Linked DNA regions of Variovorax paradoxus. The protein of the gene in region 1 interacts with the protein of each later gene in a pairwise test. Links are inferred from orthologs where the notes say so. Each region holds a gene or a part of one and is shown in the gene's direction. Other genes may lie near its edges. The genes, in order: rlmB and QFZ47_RS24995.

Region 1 (8,946 bases):
AGCTTTTCGATGCTGTGGCCCACGTTCCAGCGGTGGCCGAAGGGGTCGTGGAACACGCCGGATCGCTCGCCGTAGAACTGGTCCTGCGGCGCCATGTCGAGCGTGGCGCCGGCTGCCACGGCGCGGGCCACCACGGCATCGGCATCGTCCACATGCAGGTGCAGCGTCACCGCAGTGCCGCCCAGCGTCCTGGCGCTGGGGATGCCGTATTCGGCGAACTCGTCCGAGATCATCAGGATCGCGCCGTTGTGGAAGTCGAGTTCCGCATGGCCGATGCGGCCGCTCGGCTCGGTGAGCCGGAAGATTTCCTTGACTTCGAAGACCTTGCAATAGAAGTCGATGGCCGCGCCGGCGTCGTCGACGCAAAGATAGGGAAACAGTTCGTGGATGGCCATGTCGATGTCCGCTCGGGTTGATGGGATGCTGGCGATTCTGGCTCCCGCGGCACGTACCGTCTTGAACAAAATTGACCTGCCGGCAGGGGCTCAGACCCGCACGTGGCGCGAGGACGTCGGGGCAGTGCGCCGGTAGGCCTCGGGCGACATGCCGGCGATCGCAAGGAATTCGCGGCTGAAGTGCGCCTGGTCGCTGTAGCCGGCATCCAGTGCCAGCTCGACCCAGGGCTGGGTCGGATCCAGTGCGAACTGCCCGATCACGCGGTCGAAGCGCAGCATGCGCGCGTACTGCTTGGGCGCGATGCCGGTCATGCCGCGAAAGAGTGCAATGAAGCGCCGGTGGCTGTAGCCGCTTTGCTTCACCAGTTCGCGGATCGCGCCGGCTTTCGCGTTGTTGCCGGCGCCTGACAGGCCGGCCAGCGCGTGCGCCACCGCGGGGTCCAGGCCATGCACCACGGAGGCGGACAGGCGCGCGCTCAGCAGGGCATCGAGGATCGCGAGCTGGCGCGCCAGGGAGTCGGTGCCGTGGAGCTGTTCGAGCGCGAAGCCGGCGTCCGCACCCCAGAGCGCTTCGAGCGGCGTGTGGCGCTCGGCCAGCGCGTCTTCCGGTGCGCCGAGCAGCGCCCTGGCCGCGCCTGGTTGCAGCATCACGCCGACCGAGCGCGTCTCGACCGACACGTCACGCACGAAAAACCCGCAGCGGCTCCCGCCCACCATGGCGTAGCCCACCGTGTAGCCGTGCGCATCGGCGTCGTCGCGGAACAAGCGCAGCGGCGGTCCGGCGAGCCGGAACACCAGGTGCATGCCGCCGGTGGGCAGCACATGCTCGCGCGCGCCCGGCTGCTCGGCGGCCGCGCCCGCGGGGGCCGAGGCCCACATCAGCCGCACATAGGGCCGCAGGCAAGGCGAGGGCAGTCGCGTCAGCTGCTGCATGGCCGTGGCTCTGGAGGAAAACAGGCTGTTGCCCATCGGCGCATTGTGCGGCGGAACGCCGCGCTAGCATCGGGGCCATGAGCAAGCCCTCCACGACCCTGATCCATCATCCCTACACGCCGCCCGCCAACTTCGCCGCGCCGCAGCCTGGCATCTACAAGGCCTCGACGGTATTCTTTGCCGACGTGGCCGCCATGCGCGCGCGCGACTGGAAGACCAAGGCCGGCTACACCTACGGCCTGCACGGCACGCCGACCACCTTCACGCTCGAGGAGCGCCTGGCGACCCTCGAAGGCGGCACCGAGTGCCTGCTGGTGCCGAGCGGGCTGGCCGCCATTTCGCTGGTTTCCTTCGCCTTCCTGAAGAGCGGCGACGAGGTGCTGATTCCCGACAACGCCTACGGCCCCAACAAGGCGCTGGCGACCGGCGAACTGGCCAACTTCGGCATCACGCACCGCATGTACGACGCGATGAACCCGTCCGATCTGGCCGCCAAGCTCTCGGAGCGCACGCGGCTGGTGTGGCTCGAGGCCGCGGGCTCGGTGACGATGGAGTTTCCCGACCTGCCGGCGCTGGTGAAAGCCTGCCGTGCGCGCGGCGTGGTGACGGCGCTGGACAACACCTGGGGCGCGGGCCTGGCATTCGCCCCCTTCGATTTCAACGGCAGCGGGCAGGGCGTGGACATCTCGGTTCACGCGCTCACCAAATACCCGAGCGGCGGCGGCGATGTGCTGATGGGCAGCGTCGTCACGCGCGACGAGCGGCTGCATCGCGCGCTCAAGCTCACGCACATGCGCACGGGCTTCGGCGTCGGCGTCGGCGATGTGGAAACTCTGCTGCGGTCGCTGCCGAGCATCGGGTTGCGCTATGCCGCGCACGACCGTTCGGCGCGCGAGCTGGCGCGCTGGCTCGGCGGCCGCGAAGAGGTCGCGCAGGTGCTGCATCCTGCGCTCGAGGAGTCGCCCGGCCATGCGAACTGGCGTGCACTGTGCGGCGGCGCCGACCTGGCCGCGGGCCTGTTCTCGATCGTGTTCGACGAGCGCTACAGCACCGAGCAGGTCGACCGCTTCTGCGACAGCCTGAACCTGTTCCGCCTCGGCTATTCGTGGGGCGGCCCGGTGAGCCTCGTGGTGCCCTACGACATCGGCCTGATGCGCGATGCCAGCGTGGCGCGCTGGCCCCACAAGGGCACGCTGGTGCGCTTCTCGGTCGGGCTGGAGGATGTGGAAGACCTGCGGGCCGACCTGCAGCAGGCGCTCGCGCGGATGTAAGCGAAGTTTTCCGGATGCAGAGGCCGACCGCTGCGCGGCTTTGGGTGCACCGTTATCGCTTACAGTTGGATGACACGCAGTCGCTTTGACTGCCTCGTTCAAGGAGAGAACAGTGGCAACACCCAATTACGGCTACGAAAAGCGCCAGAAGGAGCTGGCCAAGAAGAAGAAAAAGGAAGAGAAGCTCCGCGAAAAGGCCAATCGCAAGCTCTCGCCAAGCAGCGACGGCCTGGCCCCGGGTGACCCGGAAACCGACGTGGCCTCGCTCGAACGCGATCCGCCGACGGTGCCCGATCTGCCGACCAAGAACGGTTGATCCGAAATCAAGGCTATCGACAAAAAAGCCGCTGCAGGCCTCCGGGCCTGGAGCGGCTTTTTTGTTGCGGTCGGCTTACCTGGCCGCGAGCAGCTTGCGCAGCTCCGGCCATACGTTGTCGAGCAACTGCGGCTGCGCGGCGGCGGTCGGATGAATGCGATCGGCCTGGAACAGCGCGAGCGCATCGGGCGCATCGGCCACGCCCTTGAGCAGGAACGGAACCAGCGCCGCCTTGGTGGCGCTGGCCACCTTGCCGAACACGGCTTCGAAGCGCCGCGTGTAGTCGCCGCCGTAGTTGGGCGGCACCTGGATGCCGACGATCAGCACCTTGGCCCCGGCCGCCTGCGCGGCCTTGGTGATCTGCAGCAGGTTGTCCTCGGTGTTCTGCAGCGGCAGGCCTCGCAGCGCGTCGTTGGCGCCCAGCTCGACCACCACGTGGCTGGGCTTGTGCTGCGCCAGCAGCGAGGCAAAGCGGGCGCGTCCGCCCGAGCTGGTGTCGCCGCTGATGCTGGCATTGACCACCGTGGCCGGGATCTTCTGCTGTGCGAGCCGCTTCTCGAGCAGGGGCACCCAGCCTTCGCCGCGCTTCAGGCCGTATTCGGCGCTCAGCGAATCGCCGAGCACCAGGATGACCGGTTTGCCGGGCGCGGCGGCCTGGGCATGGCTCGCCGTCCAAGCCCCTGCGCTGCCGAATGCCGCTGCGCTCAAGATAAAGTCACGTCGTTTCAAAACGAAAAGCCTTTCCATGTCCCAACCCCCGTCTGATGCCATTGTCGCTGTCGAGCATGTGTTCAAGTCCGTGACCGATTCGGCCGGTACGCTCGACATTTTGCAGAACATCGATTTCACCCTGGGCGCGCGGGAAACCGCCGCCATCGTCGGTGCCTCGGGTTCGGGCAAGAGCACGCTGCTGTCGATCATCGCCGGGCTCGACACGCCCACGCGCGGCACTGTCAGGCTGGCGGGCGATGACATCTTCGCCATCGACGAGGACGAGCGCGCCGCGCTGCGCGCCCAGCGCGTGGGCTTCGTGTTCCAGAGCTTCCAGCTGCTCGGCAACCTGAGCGCGCTCGAGAATGTGATGCTGCCGCTCGAACTGGCCGACCGCAAGGACGCGCGCAAGGCCGCCACCGAGATGCTCGGGCGCGTCGGACTCGGCCAGCGCCTGGGCCACTATCCCAAGGTGCTCTCGGGCGGCGAGCAGCAGCGCGTGGCGCTGGCCCGGGCCTTCGTGGTGCAGCCGGCCCTGCTGTTGGCCGATGAGCCCACCGGCAGCCTCGACTTCGCGACCGGTGAACAGGTCATGAAGCTGATGTTCGACCTCAACCGCGAGCTCGGCACCACGCTCGTGCTCGTCACCCACGACCGCGGCATTGCGGCCCAGTGCGAACGGCGCATCACCATCGAGGCCGGCCGCATGGCGCTCAACGAATCGACGCCTGTGCTGGTGGCCTCGCTGCAGGCATGATCGTTCCCCGGTTCTGGGCCGAGGGCCGCATCCAGGAGCGGGTGGCGGGCAAGCAGATCATCGTGCGGCGCCACGGCTGGTCCGACGAGAGCCCGATCGCCGCGCAGGCGCATGCCGACCAGCGCACGCGGGAGGCCTTCGAACGCATCGCCGGCGGCGAGCAGCTCAACCGCCGCGAGCGCAAGCTGGCCTACAACGGCGCCGAAGGCATGCCCATCCGCGAGGAAATCGTCGAGCGGCAGGGCGACACCGTCATCACCCGCAACAGCTACGGCGCGCGCTGCCTCAACACGCCCGACGTGCTGTTCGTCGACATCGATTTCGACGAACCGCTGCGTGGCAGCGTGTTCGGCTTTGCGCTGGTGCCCGCGCTGATCGCGGGCATCGTCGGCGGCTGGACCGCCAAGACCTGGCTGGGCGGGCTGGTCGCGGCCATCGTGGTCTTTGCCGTCGCCTACCGCATCGGCCTGCGCAAGAAGCGCGGCGAGGCCAGCGACGATCCCGCGCCCGAGAAGCGCGCGGCCGGGCGCATCGGGCGCTTCGTCCATCAGCACCCCGACTGGCATTTGCGCATCTACCGCACGCCGGCCGGCTTCCGCGTGCTGGCGATGCACGACGTCTTCAGCCCGGCCGACATCGCGGTGGCCGACTGCTTCCAGGCGCTGGGTGTCGACAAGGTCTACGCGCGCATGTGCCGCAACCAGAACTGCTTTCGCGCCCGCCTGAGCGCCAAGCCCTGGCGCATCGGCATCGGCGAGCACATGCGGCCGCGGCCGGGCGTCTGGCCCGTGTCGCCCGAGAAGCTGCCGGTGCGCGATGCCTGGGTCGCGCGCTACGAAAAGGCCGCCGCGGGCCATGCCGCCTGCCAGTACCTGGAGAGCGCCGGCAACAGCGCGCGGGTGCATGCGAATGCGCTGGCGGTGCAGCAATTGCACGACGAACGCACGCGAGCGCTGAGCGGCCTGCCCATCGCCTGAGGATCGCCTGAAGATCCGGGCCGGCCAGGGTAGGGATAATCAGGGGATGTCTTCCCCCAAAGTGATCTTCGGCTTCCATGCCGTGGGCGTGCGCATCAAGACCGCGCCCAAATCGGTGCTCGAAGTGATGTTCGACAGCAGCCGGCGCGATGCGCGCATGAAACAGTTCATCGCGCGCGCCCAAGAAGCCGGTGTGCGGCTGGTCGAGGCCGACGGGCTGCGGCTCGCCAAGCTCAGCGGCAGCCATGGCCACCAGGGCGTGGCTGCGCGGGTCGAGCCCATCGCGCAAGTGCGTTCGCTCGACGAGCTGCTCGAGGGCCTCGAGGAGGCCGGCACCGTGCCGCTCCTGCTGGTGCTCGACGGCGTCACCGATCCGCACAACCTGGGCGCCTGCCTGCGCGTGGCCGACGGCGCCGGGGCGCATGCGGTGATCGCGCCCAAGGACCATGCGGCCGGCATCAATGCCACCGTGGCCAAGGTCGCGAGCGGTGCCGCCGAAACCGTGCCGTACTTCATGGTGACCAACCTGGCGCGCACGCTGAACGAACTCAAGGAACGCAGCATCTGGTGCGTCGGCACGAGCGACGATGCGCCCGGCACCGTCTACCAGAGCGATCTCAAGCGGCCGTTGGCGCTGGTGCTCGGCGCCGAGGGCGAGGGCATGCGCCAACTCACCCGCAAGACCTGCGACGAGCTCGTGAGCATTCCGATGGCGGGCGCGGTCGAGAGCCTGAATGTTTCAGTGGCCAGCGGGATCTGCCTCTACGAGGCCATGCGGCAGCGCAGCGCCTGAGGCCGCGCCGCTGTTCTCCTGGGCAGGGGCGCGGCACGAGGTCAGGAGGGGTCTTTGCTGCGCGTGCGAGCCACCGCGCTGAAGATGCCGATGCCCAGGATGATCAGTGCACCGATGCCGATGTAGAGATCGGGCACGCCGGCCACCGAGGCGCCCCAGGCGACACCGGCGAGGAAGATCAGAAAACCGATCATGTAGAGCGCAAAGGACATGCTTGTTCCCCCGGAAGCTTTGATGCCTTGCAGTATCCCGGGCGGCCCCCTGGCCGGCACAGGCCTTCGTCTCCAGTCGCTGTGGGACCTTGCCTACTGCTTCCCTGCCGTTATGCCGGGGATGCGACCAGCAGGTAGCGGCAGACCGCGCGCCCGAGCGCCTTGAAGACGAGCGGGCGGTCGACACCGAAATCCAGGCAGTCGCCGGGCGCGAGTTCGAAGCGCTCGTCGCCGTAATCCACCCGCAGCCCGCCTTCGAGCATCCACAGGCACTGCCGGTACGGCTTGCCGCTCCAGCGCGGATAGGCGACCTGCGCCGAGCGGGGCAATTCGATCTCGACCATCTCCACGCCGCCGCTCGCACCGCGCTCGGCAACCTGCCGCCGCAGGTAGCCCGCCTCGGGATCGCGCCAGACCTCCTGTTCGGCCCGGGTGCGCAGCCGGCGCGGCGAGCCCTTGTCCTCCGTCAGCAACTGCGCGAGCGGCACGCCCAGGCCGGCAGCCAGCCGCCCCAGCAGCACGGCCGTCGGGCTGCTCTCCGCGCGCTCCACCTTCGAGATCATGGCCTTGCTGACGCCGGAAAGCTCGGCCAGCTCGGCAAGGCTCAGCGCCTTGGCCTGGCGCAAGGTGAGCAGCCGGCTGGCGATGAGCGAGTCGATCCCGGAGGCCTCGGCGGGCGGAGATGAATTGTTTCTCATATGAGATTATTATTCTCCTATATTGGACAGACTGAAAGGAACGAACATGCGCCTGGTCCCCTGCACCGAGGAAGCCCATGCGGGCGCCATCCTTGCCATCCTCAACGAGGCCATTGCCAATTCGACGGCCCTGTACGACTACAAGCCGCGCACGCCCGAGAGCATGGTGGCGTGGTTCGCCACCAAGCGCGCCAACGGCTTTCCCGTGATTGGAGCGGAAGACGACAGCGGCAAGCTGCTGGGGTTCGCGAGCTACGGCGCGTTCCGCGCGTTTCCGGCCTACAAGTACACCGTGGAGCATTCGGTGTACGTCGAGGCGGGTCACCGCGGCGCGGGCCTCGGCCGCACGCTCATGGAGGCGATCATTGCCGAAGCCGTTGCGCGCGACGTGCATGTCATGGTTGGCGCCATCGATGCCGCGAACGCGGGCAGCATCGGGCTTCATGAACGCCTGGGTTTCGAGCATGCCGGCACCGTGCGGCAGGCCGGGTTCAAGTTCGGCCGCTGGCTCGACGTGGCGTTCTATCAGCGCATTCTCTCGACGCCGCTGAATCCGGTCGACGGTTAAGCGGCGCTCGAAACCGCCCGTTGCATGCGCGTCTCAGGCCGGGGTTTCGGCGCTGGCCCGGTCCAGCATCTGGATGGTGCCGGCATCGAGCTTCAGCTGGGTGGCAACCACGAGTTCCTCCAGCTGGGCGATGGAGCTTGCGCTGGCAATCGGCGCCGTGACCGACGGGCGCGCGATCTGCCACGCGATGGCCACCTGGCCCGGCTTGGCGTTGTATTGCTGGGCCACCTTGTCGAGCGCTTCGAGAATGCGCAGGCCCCGCGGATTCAGGTACTTGCCGGTGGTGCTGGCGCCGCGGGCGCTCTTGGTTGCGTCGGCCTCGGTGCGGTACTTGCCGGTCAGGAAGCCGGCCGCCAGCGCATAGAAGTTGATCACGCCCACCTCGCGCTTCACGCACAGCGGCTCCAGTTCGTCTTCGAACACCGCGCGGTCGTAGAGGTTGTAGAGCGGCTGCAGGCTTTCGTAGCGCGCAATGCCCAGCCGCTCCGACACGTCGAGCGCCTCAGCCAGCCGCGGCGCGCTGAAATTCGAGGCGCCGATGGCGCGCACCTTGCCGGCCTTGATCAGGTCGTCGAATGCCTGCAGCGAATCTTCCAGCGGAGTGGCGGCATCGTCGTCGTGCGACTGGTACAGGTCGATGAAGTCCGTCTGCAGGCGCTTGAGCGAGGCTTCCACCGCTTCGCGGATGTAGGCCGGCGACAAGCCCGCCTTGCCTTCGCCCATGGGCTTGCCGACCTTGGTGGCGAGCACCACGCGCTTGCGCTTGCCGCTCTGCTTGAGCCATTTCCCGATGATGGTCTCGGACTCGCCGCCGGTGTGGCCCGGCACCCAGCGTGAATAGACGTCGGCGGTGTCGACGAAGTTGAACCCCGCCTCGAGCCACGCATCGAGCAGGCGGAACGAGGTGGCTTCGTCCACCGTCCAGCCGAACACGTTGCCGCCGAAGGCAAGCGGCGAGACCAGGAGGCCGGAGCGGCCGAGCGAGCGGAGTTGCGACATGAGTTTGTTTCCTGAGAGAGAACGAAGAACGAGGATCAGACGAAGCCCACGGCACCGAGCAGCGCACCCGCGCCCAGCAGCCAGAGCAGGTGCAGGCGCGTGCGCCAGACGATAAGCGCGGCCGCCGCGGTCAGCAGCCACAGGTGCCATGCGGGCGCGTCGCCGGCATGGTTACCCGCCGCCAGCACCCAGCCGGTGGCGATCAGCAGGCCCACCACCACCGGCGCCATGCCCTGCTTGAAGGCGCGCACGCCGCGCCGGTCGCGGTTGCGGTGCCCCCAGCGCGTGGCAAGGTAGGTGAGGGTGGTGCTCGGCA
Region 2 (16,229 bases), 560 kb from region 1 along the record:
TGTGTTCACAAGAAGGCCAGCATCATTGCAATGGGAAGTGCCGGCAAGAGGGCATCCACGCGGTCGAGCACGCCCCCATGGCCCGGCAGCAGGCTGCTGCTGTCCTTGGCGCCGGCGCTGCGCTTGATCAGCGATTCGACCAGGTCGCCAACCACGCTCATCGCGGCGAGAAACACCACACCCACAAGCAGCAGCCACCAGCCGCGCTCGTGCAGCCGGGTGTAGAGGCTTGCCACCGTCGCGCCGGCAGCCCTGTCGGCCCACACCCAGGCAAAGGCCAGCACCACCACGCCCGCCATGCCACCCCACACGCCTTCCCAGCTCTTGCCGGGGCTGATGGCGGGCGCGAGCTTGCCGCGCGTGAACTTGAGGCCGAAGGCGCGGCCCGAGAAATAGGCGAAAACGTCCGCCACCCAGACCAGCACGAGAATCGAGAGCAGGAAGTTGATGCCGACCATGCGTGCCTGTACGGCCGCTAGCCACGCCACCCAGAGCACCAGCAGCCCGCCGACCAGCCGCAGCCCGCGTGGAATGCGGGGCCAGCCCGGCACGGCCACGCGCAGCAGCGCGGCTCCGCCGAGCACCCAGGCCGCACTGGCCAGCAGCCACATGAGCAGCAGCGACCGATCAAGCAGGCCGAGCCACCACGAAAGCGCGCACAGCGCCACCGTCTCCAGGCCGAGGAAGACCGACAGCCGCTGGCCATAGCCGTTGAGGCGGCCCCACTCCCATGCCCCTGCGCCGATCAACACCAGCATCACGCAGGCAAAGGGAACGTGGGAGGGGTAGAAGAGCGCCGGGAGCAGGATCGCCAACAGGACGATGGCCGTGAGGATGCGTTGTTTGAGCATGCGGCTGGGCGGCTGGAGGGTCGGGCCGTGAGGCCCTCAGGCCAACTGGCGATCGGGTGCGGAGCCGCTGCCGGCGGTGATCTGCGCGGAGGTCTTGCCGAAACGGCGCTCGCGCGCCTGAAACGCGGCGATTCCCGCATCCAGCTCGGCCTGGTCGAACTCGGGCCAAAGCTTGTCGCTGAAGAAGAGTTCCGCATACGCGCTCTGCCACAGCAGGAAGTTCGACAGGCGCTGCTCGCCACCGGTGCGAATGAGAAGGTCGGGGTCGGGCACGTGCGCCAGGGCCATGGCGCGGTCGAGATTCGCTTCGGTGAGCGCCTCGCCCTGCTCGGCCAGCTTGGCCGCGGCGCGGGCAATGTCCCACCGGCCGCCGTAGTTGAAGCAGACGTTCAGGATCAGCTTGGTGTTCTGTGCGGTGGCGGTCTCGGCGTCGACCAGGCCTTGCACCATTTTCTTGGAGAGGCCTGCGCGCTCGCCGACGAAATGCAGCTGCACCCCGTCACGGCTCAGCTTGGGCACCTCGCGTGCGAGTGCGCCCACCATGATTTCCATCAGCCCCGAAACCTCTTCGGGCGGACGGTTCCAGTTCTCCGACGAAAACGCGAAGACCGTGAGAATGCCCACGCCGCGATCGACACACGCCTTGACGCAGCGCCTGAGCGACTCGACGCCCTGCTTGTGTCCCGCCACGCGAGGCAGGAATCGCCGCGTGGCCCAGCGTCCGTTGCCATCCATGACGATGGCAATGTGGTGGGGAATCTGCAGCGAAGAAGAGGCCATGCGCAGCCTCAAACGGCCATGATCTCCGCTTCCTTGGCCGCGACCAGGCGATCGATTTCCGCGATATGGCGGTCCGTGACCTTCTGGATTTCGGCTTCGGCGCGCTTCTGGTCGTCCTCGGAGGCGAGCTTTTCCTTGACCAGCTTCTTGACCGACTCGTTCGCATCGCGGCGCAGGCTGCGCGTGGCGATCTTGGCGGTTTCGCCTTCGTTGCGGACCAGCTTGGTCATTTCCTTGCGGCGCTCCTCGCTCATCGCGGGAAGCGGCACGCGGATCAGGTCGCCCATCGATGCCGGATTCAGCCCCAGGTCGCTTTCGCGGATGGCCTTCTCGATCTTGGCGCCCATGCCCTTCTCCCAGGGCTGAACGCTGATCGTGCGCGAGTCGAGCACCGACACGTTGGCCACCTGGCTCAGCGGAACCTGCGAGCCGTAGTAGTCCACGTGGATCGAGTCGAGCAGCGCGGAGTTGGCCCGGCCGGTACGGATCTTGGTGAGGTTGTTCTGGAACGCAGCGAGCGACTGGTTCATCTTCGCGTCGGTCGCGCTGCGGATTTCTGCAATGGTGGGGGTCGTCATCTCAAATTACTCCTCAGGCATGCACCAGCGTGCCTTCGTCCTCGCCCATGACGACGCGCTTGAGCGCGCCGTTCTTGAAGATCGAGAACACCTTGATCGGCAGCTTCTGGTCGCGGCACAGCGCAAAGGCCGTGGCGTCCATGATGCCGAGATTCTTGGCAATCGCCTCGTCGAAAGTGAGCGACGAATAGCGCGTTGCATCGGGATGGGTCTTCGGATCGGCCGAATAGACGCCGTCGACCTTGGTGGCCTTGAGCACCAGCTCGGCGCCGATCTCGGCCCCGCGCAGCGCGGCGGCCGTGTCGGTGGTGAAGAACGGATTGCCCGTGCCCGCGGCAAACACCACGACCTTGCCTTCTTCGAGGTACTGCAGCGCCTTGGGCCGCACGTAGGGCTCGACCACCTGCTCGATGGCGATGGCAGACATGACGCGCGCGATCAGCCCCTGCTTGTTCATGGCGTCGGCCAAGGCCAGCGAGTTCATGACGGTGGCCAGCATGCCCATGTAGTCGGCCGTGGCGCGGTCCATGCCGACCGAGCCTCCCGCGACGCCGCGGAAGATGTTGCCGCCGCCGATCACCACGGCGACTTCCACGCCCATGTTCACCACTTCCGCCACCTCTTCGACCATGCGAACGATGGTCGCACGATTAATACCAAAGGCATCGTCTCCCATCAACGCCTCCCCCGACAGCTTCAACAAGATTCGCTTGTGGGCTGGGCGGGGATCAGACATGGGCAATTTCCTTACTTGGGTTGGCGGGGGCGAGTGTAGAACGAGGCGGTGAAAAAGCGGCGGCACACACGCGCGCGCCGTCGCTTTGGGGCGTAACAGTTTTTACACGGCGGCCTTGGCGGCAGCCACCTGGGCTGCAACTTCGGCGGCGAAGTCGTCGATCTTCTTTTCGATGCCTTCGCCGACCACGTACAGGGTGAAGCCCTTGATGCTGGTGTCGGCGGCCTTGAGCATCTGCTCGACGGTCTGCTTGTCGTTCTTCACGAACGGCTGGTTGTGCAGCGAGACCTCCTTGAGGTACTTCTGCACGCCGCCTTCGATGCGCTTGGCAACGATGTCGGCAGGCTGCGTCTTCTTGCCTTCGGCTTCGGCCGTCTTGCGGTCTTCCTCGGCCTTGCCAGCGGCCACGGCGCGCTCTTTTTCGATCAGGTCGGCGGGCACGTCGGCGGCCGAGATGGCGACCGGCTTCATGGCGGCGATGTGCATCGCGACGTCCTTGGCCGAAGTGTCGTCACCCTCGAACTCGACCATCACGCCGATGCGCGTGCCGTGCAGGTACGAAGCCAGCTTGCCGTTGCCGGCAAAGTGCTTGAAGCGGCGGAAGCTCATGTTCTCGCCGATCTTGCCGATCAGGCCCTTGCGCACGTCCTCGAGCGTGGGGCCGAAGCCGTCCTGCTCGTAGGGCAGCGCGCCCAGCGCAGCGATGTCGGCGGGGTTGTGCTTGGCGACCAGCATGGCGGCAGCGTTGGCCAGGGCCAGGAAGCTGTCGTTCTTGGTGACGAAGTCGGTTTCGCAGTTGATCTCGATCATGCCGCCGGCCGAGCCTTCGACAAACGCCGTGACCACGCCTTCGGCGGTGATGCGGCCCGATGCCTTGCCGGCCTTGTTGCCGAGCTTGATGCGCAGCAGCTCTTCGGCCTTTTCCATGTTGCCGTCGGCCTCGGTCAGGGCCTTCTTGCATTCCATCATCGGCGCGTCGGTCTTTGCGCGCAGTTCGCCGACCATGCTTGCGGTGATTGCAGCCATTGTTCTATCTCCGTGTCCAAAAAATCAGATTAAAAAAAAGGGGCACCAAAGCCCCTTCTTCAGGCGCGTGAGAGCACTCGATCAGGCCGAGGCGCCCTCTTCGACTTCGACGAATTCGTCGCCGCTGCCTTCGGCGATGGCCTTGACCACATCACCGGTGGCGCTGTTGCGGCCTTCGATGATCGCGTCGGCGATGCCGCGTGCGTACAGCATGACGGCCTTCGACGAGTCGTCGTTGCCCGGGATCACGTAGTCGATGCCTTCGGGCGAGTGGTTGGAGTCGACCACGCCGATCAGCGGAATACCGAGCTTCTTGGCTTCGGCCACGGCGATCTTGTGGAAGCCCACGTCGATCACGAAGATGGCGTCGGGCAGCGCAGCCATGTCCTGGATGCCGCCGATGTCCTTTTCGAGCTTCGCGATTTCGCGCGAGAAGGTGAGCTGCTCCTTCTTGCTCAGGCTGTCGAGGCCGGCTTCCTGCTGGGCCTTCATGTCCTTCAGGCGCTTGATCGAGGTCTTGACGGTCTTGAAGTTGGTCAGCATGCCGCCGAGCCAGCGGGTGTCGACGAAAGGCACGCCGGCGCGGCGGGCTTCGGCGGCCACGATTTCACGGGCCTGGCGCTTGGTGCCGACCATCAGGATCGTGCCGCGGTTGGCAGTGAGCTGCTTGGCGTACTTCATCGCGTCCTGGAACATCGGGAGCGACTTTTCCAGGTTGATGATGTGAATCTTGTTGCGATGGCCGAAGATGTACGGAGCCATCTTGGGGTTCCAGAAGCGGGTTTGGTGTCCGAAGTGGACACCGGCTTCCAGCATTTCGCGCATGGTGGTGGACATTGAAAATTACTCCAAAGGTTGGGTCTAAAATCCAGCCCGTTTTGCGCCCCTTTCGAAGGGGATCGCAACACCTTGATTGGGCCGGTTTGCGGATGTGTTTGGCTGGGTGCGACGAGAGCCGTTGCATGTTCAGCGAAACCCAAAGAGTATAGCACGGCCCTCTTGAGCCTTTTCTCCTTGCACCACCCCGGAACCGAGCCGTCCGCGCCCTCGCAGCCCATCCATGAACGACCTCCACGCCACCCGTCTGAATCTTCTGGCAGGTGGCACCGATGCACGCACCGAATTGGAGCGCGCCATCGGCATTTCCCAGTCGGCGGCCTGCCGCCACGTCTTCACCCGCACGCTGTTCGACGAAGCCCGCCAGCAGCTCACCCCATCAGCGCCGCAAGGCAGGCTCGCCGGGCTTGCCTTCACCGCCAAGGACCTGTTCGACATCGAGGGGCAGCCAACCCCGGCCGGCTCCGTGGTGCTCTCGCATGCGCCGGCCGCCAGGGCCGATGCCGTCGCCGTGGCGCGGCTGCGCGCCGCGGGCGGCGTGCTGACGGGCCGCACCAACATGACGGAGTTCGCGTTCTCCGGCGTGGGAGTGAACCCGCACCATGGCACGCCGGCCAACGCGGGCGACACGGCCACGCCGCGCATCCCGGGAGGCTCGTCCTCCGGCGCAGCCGTCTCGGTCGCCACCGGGGCGGCATTCATCGGCCTGGGCTCCGACACAGGCGGCTCGATCCGCATTCCCGCGGCGCTGAACGGCATTGTGGGTTTCAAGAGCACCGCGCGGCTGGTGCCGACCGAAGGCGCGCTGCCGCTGTCGACCACGCTCGACACGGTCTGCGCCATGACGCGCTCGGTCCGCGACGCGATCACCGCGCACGAAATCCTCGCGGCACGCCGCGTGACCGCCGGCGCGGCCTCCCTGGGGGCGTACCGGCTTGCCGTCGTGAAGAACGTGTTCTTCGACGGCATCGAGCCCGCGGTGGCCCGCGCCTTCGAAAATGCGCTGCGAACACTGCGCGAGGCGGGTGCCCGGATCGACGAGATCCAGCTGCCGGAACTGACCGACCTGCAGGCCATCAACGCCACGGGCGGTTTCTCGGCGGCCGAATCCTATGCCTGGCACCGGCTGCTGCTCGAGCGCAGCGGCGCCGGCTACGACCCGCGCGTGGCCCAGCGCATCCTCCGGGGCGCGGCCATGAAGGCGCACGAATACATCGATCTCGTGCATGCCCGCCACGCCTGGATCGCCCGCGTCGAAGCAGCGCTGTCGCCCTTCGACGCGGTGCTGTCGCCCACGGTGCCGATCGCTGCGCCCGCCATTGCAAGCGTTGCACCAGGCGCCGAGCGCGACGATGAATTCTTCCGCGTCAATGCACTGCTGCTGCGCAATCCGTCGATCGTCAACATGCTCGACGGCTGCGCCATCTCGCTGCCCTGCCATGCCGGCGGCGAACTGCCGGCGGGCCTGATGCTGTGGCACGCCGCGCTGCACGACGACGCCGTTCTCGCGGTCGCGCTGCAAGCGGAACAAGCGCTGCAAAACCAATAGCCTCGCGCACCGATCGACGGGCGCCGGCCATCTCTTCTTACTCAAAAATTCAATGAAAATCGCGATCGTGGGCGCCGGCATCATCGGCGTCACAACCGCCTGGGAACTGGTTTCGGACGGCCATGAAGTGTCTGTGTTCGAGCGCCGCGGCGCTGCGGCCGAGGAAGCCAGTTTTGCGAATGCCGGCGTGGTCGCGCCGGGCTATGTCACCCCGTGGGCGGCGCCGGGCATGCGCGCCAAGGTGCTGCGTTCGCTGCTGTCCCCGCACGGTGCCATCAAGCTGCGCTGGCCGCTGAGTTCGCGCGACATCGGCTGGATGTCGCGCTGGCAGAAAGCCTGCAAGCTCGAAACCTACCTGGCCAACCGCGCCCGCATGCAGCGGCTTGCGTTCTACAGCCGCACCCGGCTGCACGAAGTGACCGAAGCGCGCGAACTGAGCTACGAACGCAGCGACGGCTACCTCGTGCTGCTGCGCTCCAAGCGCGAGAAAAAACTGGTCCAGCCAGGACTCGAGGTGCTGCGCGCGGCCGGCAGCGTCTTCAAGGAGGTCGACGCCGACGAGGCCCGCCGCATCGAGCCTGCGCTCAACGCCGACACGGCGCTTGCGGGTGCGATCCACCTGCCCGAGGACGAAGTGGCCAACTGCCGCCAGTTCGCGCTGCTTCTCAAGTGGGAAGCCGAGGCACTCGGCGCCCAGTTCCATTTCAATTGCGACATTGCGCCGCTGAGCCGCGCGGGACCCACTTCCATCTCGCTCGCGAGCGGCTCGCCGCCGCTGCGCTTCGATGCCGTGGTGGTGTGCACCGGTCTCGCCTCGGCCTCGCTGCTGCGGCCGCTCGGCCTGAGGATTCCGCTGGCGCCGGTGTACGGCCACTCGATCAGCGCGCCGATCCGCGAATCTCTCAACGCCCCGCGCAGCGCCGTGATGGACGAGCGCTACAAGGTCGCGATCTCGCGGCTGGGCCAGCGCGTGCGCGTGGCCGGCAGCGCCGAGATCGGCGGCTCTTTGAGCACCATGAACCCTTCGGCGGTGCAAACGCTCTACAAGGTGCTGCACGACTGGTTTCCGGGCGCTGCAACATTGCAGTCGGGCGTGCAGCAGTGGAAGGGCGCGCGTCCGATGCTGCCCGACGGCCCGCCGGTGCTCGGCGCCAGCGGCGTGCCGGGCGTCTGGCTCAATCTGGGCCACGGTTCGAGCGGATGGGCGCTGTCATGCGGCAGCGCACGCGTGGTGGCCGACCTGATCGGCGGCCGCGATGCGGGCGTCGATCTCGAAGGCCTGGGCATCGAGCGGCTCGTTCAGTAGGCAGGCAGGCAAGCGGCCCGGGCCGCCGCAGTTGCGCACCCGAGGGGGCAGAATCGGCCCATGCAGCGCATCACGTCCGCCACCGTCGCCGACCTGTTCGACATTGCGGCGACACGGCGCATCGAACAAGCGGCCGCAGCCGCCCTGCCCCATCACACCCTGATGCAGCGGGCAGGCCTGGCCGTGGCGCGGCTGGCGATGGCGGTCGCGCCGCATGCGCGGACGATCTGGATCGCCTGCGGACCGGGCAACAACGGCGGTGATGGCTTCGAGGCTGCCGTGCAGTTGCAGCAGCGCGGCTTCCTGCCGATCGTCACGTTCGCGGGCGATGAAAGCCGGCTACCGCCGGATGCCGGGGCTTCGCTGCAACGGGCCCGCGATGCCGGCGTGATCTTCGCGCCCGAGCCGCCCGCCACCTGGGACCTCGCGATCGACGCACTGCTCGGCATCGGATCAACCCGGCCGCCCGCGAATGCGATGGCCGAATGGCTGCGGCAGATGCATGCGATGGCTGCGCCGGTGCTCAGTGTCGACGTGCCATCCGGACTGAATGCCGACACCGGCGTTTCAAGCGCTGCCCCCCATTCGGCTACCGCTTCGCATCGCTTCTGCGCGACCTTCCTGACACTCAAGCCAGGCCTGTTCACGGCGCAGGGCCGAGACGCCGCGGGCACGGTCTGGTTCGACGACCTGGGTTGCAGCGGCACCGCCGAGCCGCCGGCCGCACGCCTGGCGGGCGCGCCAGCGGAACCGCCGCGCAGCCACGCTTCGCACAAGGGCAGCTACGGCGATGTCGCGGTGATCGGTGGCGCCTCCGGTATGGCGGGCGCCGCGCTGCTGGCCGGATCCGCCGCGCTGCATGCGGGTGCCGGCCGCGTCTTCGTCGGGCTGCTCGATCCGGGCGCGGCCCCGGTCGACCTGGCGCAACCCGAACTGATGCTGCGGGACGCCAACGCGCTCGATCTCTCGGAGATGACAGCGGTCTGCGGATGCGGCGGTGGTACGGACATCCGCGCGGTGCTGCCGCGCGTGCTGGCGACCGCGGCAGCGCTGGTGCTCGACGCCGATGCGTTGAACGCCATCGCGAACGACGGCGCGCTGCAGACCCAGCTGGCTTCGCGCGCCCGGCGCGGCAAGCCGACGGTGATCACCCCGCATCCCCTCGAGGCCGCGCGCCTGTTGAACTGCACGGCCGCCGACATCCAGGCCGACAGGCTTGCAGCCGCCCGCCAGCTCGCGTCGCGCTACGGCGTGGTCGCCGTGCTCAAGGGTTCGGGAACAGTGATCGCCGAGGGCGGCAGCACGCCACCGGTACTCAACCCGACCGGCAACGCCAGGCTCGCCACCGCCGGCACGGGCGACGTGCTCGCGGGAATGATCGGCGCTGCACTGGCAGCGCGGCGGCCGCCGTTCGAAGCGGCGTGCGAAGCCGTCTGGCGCCACGGCCACATCGCCGATACGTGGCCGGCCGGCGCACCGCCGCTGACGGCCGGCGCGCTGGCGCGGCAAGCGCCCTGCTGACGAGTTCTAGCCGCGCCCGACGAAGGGCATCTTCGTCGCCATCACGGTATGGAACAGCACGTTGGCTTCCAGCGGCAGGTTCGCCATATAGAGCACCGACTGGCCCACGATCTTCACGTCCATCAGCGGCTCGATCGCGAGTTCGCCGTTGGCTTGCGGCACGCCCCTGGCCATGCGCGCAGCCAATTCCGTCATGGCGTTGCCTACGTCGATCTGGCCCACCGCGATGTCGTACTTGCGGCCATCGAGCGAAGCGGTCTTGGTAAGGCCCTCGACTGCGTGCTTGGTCGCGGTGTACGCCGCGGAATTCGGCCGTGGCGCGGTGGCCGAGATGGAGCCGTTGTTGATGATGCGGCCGCCCCGCGGCGTTTGCGCCTTCATCGTGCGGAACGCCTGCTGGATGCAGAAGAACATGCCGCTCAGATTGATGTCGACCACGCCGCGCCACTGCTCGGGCGTCCAGTCTTCGAACGGGCCCGGCGGGTTGCCCACGCCGGCATTGTTGAACAGCAGGTCGACGCGGCCGAAGCGCTCCACCGCGGCGGCGAACAGCGCCTGCACCGATTCCGCGCTGGCCACGTCGGTGGGCACTGCGAAGGCGCGTGCGCCGGCGCCGGACTCTTCGGCCACCTGTTCCAGCGGCTCGAGGCGGCGCCCCGCCAGCGCCACGCTCCAGCCGTCGGCCAGCAATGCAAGCGCCGCAGCGCGGCCGATGCCTGTGCCTGCGCCTGTGACGATCGCGATGCGGCCCTTGTTGTTTTCCACGCTCATGCTCGGTGTCTCCTTCTCGGTTTGTCTGTATGGATGGGATGCAATGCTGCGCTGCCCATCATGCGCGGCGCGGCTTGCGCCCCTTCATCTTGTTGGCGGCCTTCTTGACCGCCGACTTGAAAGCCTGCATCGCCGACTGAGGGCCCGCCGCGGCAACGGTCGCGCTGCGCTCGACGCGCTGCTCGGAGGAAACCGCCTCGGCCTTGTGGCGCGAACTGCGCTTGGCCGAAGCCTTGACCGGCACGCCAGCCGAAGCGCCCTTGTCCTTCATGGCTCGCGCCGTGAGGTCTTCGCCCTCGCGCACAAGGCGGAAATCGATCTTGCGCCCGTCCAGGTCGACGCGGCTCACCTGCACCCGCACACGCGTGCCGATGGCGTAGCGAATGCCGGTGCGCTCGCCGCGCAGCTCCTGGCGCATTTCGTCGAACTTGAAGTACTCGCCGCCGAGTTCGGTGATGTGCACCAGCCCCTCGACGTACATCGCATCGAGCGTCACGAAGATGCCGAAGGTCGTGGCCGCCGTGACGACGCCGCCGTACTCCTCGCCCAGATGCTCGCGCATGTACTTGCATTTGAGCCAGGCTTCGACGTCGCGGCTGGCTTCGTCGGCGCGGCGCTCGTTGGCGCTGCAATGCAGACCGGCGGCTTCCCAGGCCAGCACTTCCTTGGTCGGCGCAACGGTGGCTTTCTGCGGCTTGGTGGTCGGCGCCTTGACGCGCGAGGCCAGCCGCTTGGCCAGCTTGGCGTGCGCCTCGCCCGGCGTCGGCAGCATCGGCAGCTGATAGCGCGTCTTGCCGAGAATGGCCTTGATCACGCGATGCACCAGCAGGTCGGGGTAGCGCCGGATCGGGCTCGTGAAGTGCGTGTAGGCCTCGTACGCCAGGCCGAAATGACCGCTGTTGATGGGCGTGTAGATCGCCTGCTGCATCGAGCGAAGCAGCATGGTGTGGATCTGCTGCGCGTCGGGCCGCTCCTTGGTGGCTTCGGCAATCGCCTGGAACTCGCCGGGACGCGGATCGTCGGTGATGCTCAAGCCCACGCCCATGGCTTTCAGGTAGCCGCGCAGGATTTCCTTCTTCTCGGGCGTCGGGCCCTCGTGCACGCGGAACAGGCCCGGGTGCTTGCCTTCGGCGATGAAATCGGCGCTGCACACATTGGCCGCGAGCATGGCCTCTTCGATGAGGCGGTGCGCCTCGTTGCGCGTGCGGGGCACGATCTTCTCGATGCGGCCCGCGTCGTCGCAGATGATCTGCGTCTCGGTGGTTTCGAAGTCGACCGCGCCGCGCTTGCCGCGCTGCTTGAGCAGCGCCTTGTATACGTCGGCCAGGTTCAGCAGGTCCTTGACGCGGTCCTTGCGCTTGGCAGCTTCGGGGCCGCGTGTGTTGCCAAGGATCGCAGCCACTTCGGTGTAGGTGAAGCGGGCGTGGCTGAACATCACGGCCGGATAGAACTGGTAGGCGTAGACCTCGCCATCGGCCGCCACGAGCATGTCGCACACCATGCACAGGCGTTCGACCTCGGGGTTCAGCGAGCACAGGCCGTTCGACAGCTTCTCGGGCAGCATCGGAATCACGCGGCGCGGAAAGTAGACGCTGGTCGCGCGGTCGTAGGCGTCGATGTCGATGGCCGAGCCGGTCTGCACATAGGCGCTGACGTCGGCAATGGCAACCAGCAGGCGCCAGCCCTTGCCGCGGCCGACCTTGGCGGGCTCGCAGTACACGGCGTCGTCGAAATCGCGCGCGTCCTCGCCGTCGATGGTGACCAGCGGCACGTCGGTCAGGTCGATGCGCCCTTTCTTGTCGGCGGGGCGAACCTTCTCCGGCAATGCCTTGGCTTCGGCCAGGCAGGCTTCGGAAAACTCGTGCGGCACACCGTACTTGCGCACCGCGATCTCGATCTCCATGCCGGGATCGTCGATCTCGCCGAGCACTTCCTTCACGCGCCCGACCGGCTGGCCGAACAGCGCCGGCGGCTCGGTGAGCTGCACCACGACAACCTGCCCCACCTTGGCGGGACCGGTGGCGCCCTTGGGGATCAGGACATCCTGTCCGTAGCGCTTGTCTTCGGGCGCGACGAGCCAGACGCCGCCTTCATGCAGGAGGCGGCCGATGATCGGCTGCTCGGGGCGCTCGACGATTTCGACCACCCGCCCCTCGGGACGTCCGCGCCGATCCTGCCGCACCACACGCGCCTTGACGCGGTCCTTGTGCAGCACCGCACGCATCTCGTTCGGGGGCAGATAGATGTCGGCTTCGCCGTCGTCGCGCTGCACGAAACCGTGTCCGTCGCGATGCCCTTGAACAGTTCCTTCAAATTCATCCAGCAGACCGCTGGAATGGCCATTATTTTTGATATGATTCTCTCTTTCCTGAAATTCAAAACATAACTGCTTCGGCAACTATGTGGGCCCAGATGGCGGAATTGGTAGACGCACTAGTTTCAGGTACTAGCGAGTAACATCGTGGAGGTTCGAGTCCTCTTCTGGGCACCACCCCTACCAAGCTGAAACCCCTGTGAATCATCGATTTACAGGGGTTTTTTCTTTTCCCTGGGAACATGATCGAGGGATGTTCTCCCTCACGGATGCCGGTCGCGGCCAAGCCAGGCTGCACCGACGGTTGCGTGCCGTGTTCACGCACAGCTTCGTGATCCTGAGACGGAACATTCTGCGAAGCGCTTTTCTTCGGCGGCACGGATTCGAACAAATGGAACGGGCTTCGTCTCATGAAATGATGCAGCAACCCGCTCGTGGAGAAGCGGCTTTCCACCATTCTGACGCAGTACATCGACGAATGATCGCGCAGAGTCTCGAGAAGCGGAGCAACCGAATCAATAACACCGTGTTGGCAGTAGAGGTGAACCGCAAAACCCAAGCTGATGAGCGCGGCATTTTTCGACCCGCTGCAGGGATCGCAGGCGAACCTGCGGAGTTGCGACGGCTTTGAAGCCGGGATGTACCTTACCACGCCAGGCAATGCACCGGTTCAGCAGCGTATGAGCATGGCCATTTCCCAACGCATCAGGCAATGGGCATCGCGAATCAAGCGCGATGCCGTGACCTTGTGGTTTGCCTATCGCCATCCGGGCACGCCTTGGTTCGCGAAGCTGCTTTCGGCATTTGTCGTCGCGTATGCGCTGAGCCCGATCGACCTCATACCGGATTTCATTCCCGTTCTTGGCTACCTCGACGACGCATTGCTGCTGCCCGGCCTGATCTGGTTGAGCATCCGGCTCATTCCGGCCGATGTGCTCGAGGAGTGCCGCCAGCGCGCTGACCTGTGGATGAAGGAACAGGGCACGAAGCCGCGAAGCATGGCGGGCGCCGTGCTCATCCTGGCGATATGGGTTGGCGTGGGCGCCGCGCTCTGGGCCTGGTTCGGCACGCAAAAATAGATCGGGACCGGCGGCAACAACTCTCGACATTGTGAATTTTACTGTATATTTGTACAGTCTTTTCACAAAGGATAACCGCCCATGTCGACATCCGAACGAACCACCTCTCCTGCTCGCAACCATGCGCTGGCCGAAGCACTGGCATGGATCTCGAAGTTTGCGCATGCATGGAAGGCCATCGAACCCGCACCTCACTCGCTGAGCATCGACGGCTTCATCATCTGGGGCCCCGTGCTCTATGAGAAGCACGGCAGCGAAGATCCCGTGGAACTCGCAGCGCAGCTGTACGGCAAGTCCGGCGAGTACTCGAGGTACCTGTATCCAGACCGTTCGAGCCAGAGCGGCGACGCGCTTTCAACTTTCACTCCGAAGGTGTAGCAAAAGTCACACTTTCGCGTCGAAATCGCTTCTAAAAGCAACTCTAAGGCGTACATATGGTTACGTTTGATCCGAAAATATCAGATTTAGCGGAGATCATTGTGATTGCAGCATTTACCTTGTTGGCCGGCATGTTCCTCGGGGCGTTGTTCATGAGCCTGCTGGTCGTTTCTCGCTCGGATGACTGAGAAGAGCCACCGGGTCCCTGGCACCCCGTCCATGCCCATCGAACAGCCCGCTTCCAGCGGGCTGTTCTTTTTTTGAACTACGTCAGCAGGTTCGACTTCGGCCTGCGATTGCTCTCGATCGAATAGATCGCCGGCTTCTCCTGTTCGGCCTTCGCGCCCGTCTCGCCGCCAGGGGCAGGAAGCGGATAGACCTCGCCCGACAGGCGCTTGACGCGCTCCGCATACATCTTTGCCAGGGCCGCGTGATGCTCTGCCGCAGCTTGGTGTTCGAGACGCGCCATCTGGGCTTCCTGAAGCAAGGCCGCAGCCCTCTTGAGATGAAGGCTGGATCCGGGTCGGAAGAGCTGGAAGAACATGGGACCTCCTGGAGAGCGGAAGCGCCACGTTCAGGCTTCGAATTGCAGGCGTCTGTAGGCGTACGACTTTCCTGCCTGTCGCTCAACTCGTGCTTCGCGGGTCGGCCATTCCCGCGCGCATTCTCGCCCGGTGGCAGGCACTCAGATCGGCAGCGCGATCAGGTCGTGGCCCTCGGCGCCCACGATGCGCGCCCGGGTGAACTCGCCCACCTTGAGCGTCTTGCTGATCTTCTCGGGCGGCAGCAGGCGCACGGTGCCGTCGATCTCGGGTGCGTCGGCGTAGGTGCGGCCCACGCCGCCTTTTCGGCCCATGCCGGGCGCCGAGTCCACCAGCACCTGCATGGTGGCACCGACGCGCTGGCGCAGCTTGGCGATCGATACCGCTTCGGCCACTTCCATGAAGCGGGCGCGGCGGGCTTCGCGTTCTTCGGCCGCAAGCATGCCGGGAATGTCGTTGGCGGTGGCGCCCGCCACCGGGCTGTAGGCAAAGCATCCGGCCCGGTCGATCTGCGCCTCGCGGATGAAGTCGAGCAGGTGCTCGAACTCCTGCTCGGTTTCGCCAGGGAAACCGGCGATGAAGGTGCTGCGGATCACCAGCTCCGGGCAGACCTCGCGCCATCGCGCCAGGCGCTCCAGATTCTTCTCGCCGCTGGCCGGCCGCTTCATGCGCTTGAGCACATCGGGATGGCTGTGCTGCAGCGGCACGTCGAGGTAAGGCAGCACCTGGCCGCTGGCCATCAGCGGAATGATCTCGTCCACGCTCGGATACGGGTACACATAGTGCAGCCGGACCCAGGCACCATAGGGCTCGGCAATTTCGCCGAGCGTGCGCACCAGTTCGAGCATGCGCGTCTTGACCGGCTTGCCATCCCAGAAACCGGTGCGGTACTTGACGTCCACGCCATAGGCCGAGGTGTCCTGGCTGATCACCAACAACTCTTTGACGCCGCCTTCGAACAGGGCCTTGGCCTCGCCGAGCACATCGCCGACCGGGCGCGACACCAGGTCGCCGCGCATCGAGGGAATGATGCAGAAGGTGCAGCGGTGATTGCAGCCTTCGCTGATCTTCAGGTAGGCATAGTGCCGCGGCGTGAGCTTGAGGCCGGCAATGCCGAAGGTGTTGGGAACCAGGTCGACGAACGGATCGTGCGGCTTCGGCAGGTTGGCGTGGACCGCGTCCATCACTTCCTGCGTGGCGTGCGGACCGGTCACGGCCAGCACGCTGGGATGCATTTGCCGCACCAGGTTGCCGCCCTGGTCGCCGGTCTTCGCGCCCAGGCAGCCCGTGACGATCACGCGGCCGTTTTCCGCCAGCGCCTCGCCGATGGTGTCGAGGCTTTCCTTCACGGCATCGTCGATGAAGCCGCAGGTGTTGACGATCACCAGGTCGGCGCCCTCGAAGGTCTTGGCGGTCTGGTAGCCCTCGGCGTTCAGCTGGGTCAGGATCAGTTCGGAATCGGTCAGGGCCTTGGGGCAGCCCAGGCTCACAAAGCCGACCTTGGGGGCGGCCCGCGTGGCCATGCGTTCGGGGGAGGCAACTTCGCTCATATATGCCTCTATTGTCCCAGCTATCCGCCGGGGACGGAATTTCAGGGGCGTTTGATGCCGAATGCGCCCAACACCTGCTCGGTGCTCTTCTGCATCTGCTCCTGCATTTGCAAGAACACGGTCTTGGACTGTTCGACATAGTTGCCCATGAGCCCCTGGAGCATCGGCGACTGCATGGTCATGAAGCGCGACCACATCTCGGGCGTGAGCCCCTCGGCCTTTTCGGCGAGCTGGGCCTGCACTTCGGTCATGGCCTGGATGTTCTTTTCGAGGTAGGGGCCCATGTAGCCCTGCATCGCCTGTCCGTAGAAGCGGATGATGTTGGACAGCACCTGCTCGGTGAACATGGGCGCGCCGCCTGCTTCTTCCTCGAGGATGATCTGCAGCAGGATGCTGCGCGTGAGGTCGTCG

What was found.
Region 2: the proteins of rlmB (region 1) and QFZ47_RS24995 interact in binary tests that used the Escherichia coli proteins (3 or more experiments, as listed by UniProt). The link is inferred for Variovorax paradoxus from one-to-one orthologs.

The regions. Positions count from the first base shown.
Region 1 is NZ_JAUSXL010000002.1:5,091,516-5,100,461, reverse strand. The notes cover bases 4,365-7,279. They hold rlmB (23S rRNA (guanosine(2251)-2'-O)-methyltransferase RlmB), read left to right. Parts: upstream 4,365-5,406; coding sequence 5,407-6,153; downstream 6,154-7,279. Other genes in these bases: QFZ47_RS27765 (GNAT family N-acetyltransferase), read left to right, coding at 7,110-7,279; QFZ47_RS27770 (helix-turn-helix domain-containing protein), read right to left, coding at 6,476-7,063; QFZ47_RS27775 (hypothetical protein), read right to left, coding at 6,195-6,365; QFZ47_RS27785 (hypothetical protein), read left to right, coding at 4,380-5,360; QFZ47_RS27790 (ABC transporter ATP-binding protein), read left to right, coding at 4,365-4,383. Outside these bases: QFZ47_RS27815 (VOC family protein), read right to left, coding at 1-395; QFZ47_RS27810 (helix-turn-helix domain-containing protein), read right to left, coding at 486-1,328; QFZ47_RS27805 (cystathionine beta-lyase), read left to right, coding at 1,406-2,599; QFZ47_RS27800 (hypothetical protein), read left to right, coding at 2,712-2,915; QFZ47_RS27795 (arylesterase), read right to left, coding at 2,991-3,662; more of QFZ47_RS27790, read left to right, coding at 3,661-4,364; more of QFZ47_RS27765, read left to right, coding at 7,280-7,631; QFZ47_RS27760 (aldo/keto reductase), read right to left, coding at 7,665-8,630; QFZ47_RS27755 (chromate transporter), read right to left, coding at 8,666-8,946. UniProt on the Escherichia coli protein: Specifically methylates the ribose of guanosine 2251 in 23S rRNA.
Region 2 is NZ_JAUSXL010000002.1:4,530,611-4,546,839, reverse strand. What follows is about bases 6,961-9,953. They hold QFZ47_RS24995 (NAD(P)H-hydrate dehydratase), read left to right. Parts: upstream 6,961-7,723; coding sequence 7,724-9,184; downstream 9,185-9,953. Other genes in these bases: QFZ47_RS24990 (SDR family oxidoreductase), read right to left, coding at 9,191-9,953; QFZ47_RS25000 (D-amino acid dehydrogenase), read left to right, coding at 6,961-7,663. Outside these bases: ispC (1-deoxy-D-xylulose-5-phosphate reductoisomerase), read right to left, coding at 1-9; QFZ47_RS25035 (phosphatidate cytidylyltransferase), read right to left, coding at 6-851; uppS (polyprenyl diphosphate synthase), read right to left, coding at 888-1,631; frr (ribosome recycling factor), read right to left, coding at 1,640-2,209; pyrH (UMP kinase), read right to left, coding at 2,223-2,945; tsf (translation elongation factor Ts), read right to left, coding at 3,048-3,971; rpsB (30S ribosomal protein S2), read right to left, coding at 4,053-4,808; QFZ47_RS25005 (amidase), read left to right, coding at 5,032-6,357; more of QFZ47_RS25000, read left to right, coding at 6,410-6,960; more of QFZ47_RS24990, read right to left, coding at 9,954-9,955; rnr (ribonuclease R), read right to left, coding at 10,014-12,281; QFZ47_RS24975 (YkvA family protein), read left to right, coding at 12,956-13,348; QFZ47_RS24970 (hypothetical protein), read left to right, coding at 13,430-13,726; QFZ47_RS24965 (hypothetical protein), read left to right, coding at 13,783-13,914; QFZ47_RS24960 (hypothetical protein), read right to left, coding at 13,992-14,270; 30S ribosomal protein S12 methylthiotransferase RimO, read right to left, coding at 14,412-15,818; polyhydroxyalkanoate synthesis repressor PhaR, read right to left, coding at 15,860-16,229. UniProt on the Escherichia coli protein: Bifunctional enzyme that catalyzes the epimerization of the S- and R-forms of NAD(P)HX and the dehydration of the S-form of NAD(P)HX at the expense of ADP, which is converted to AMP.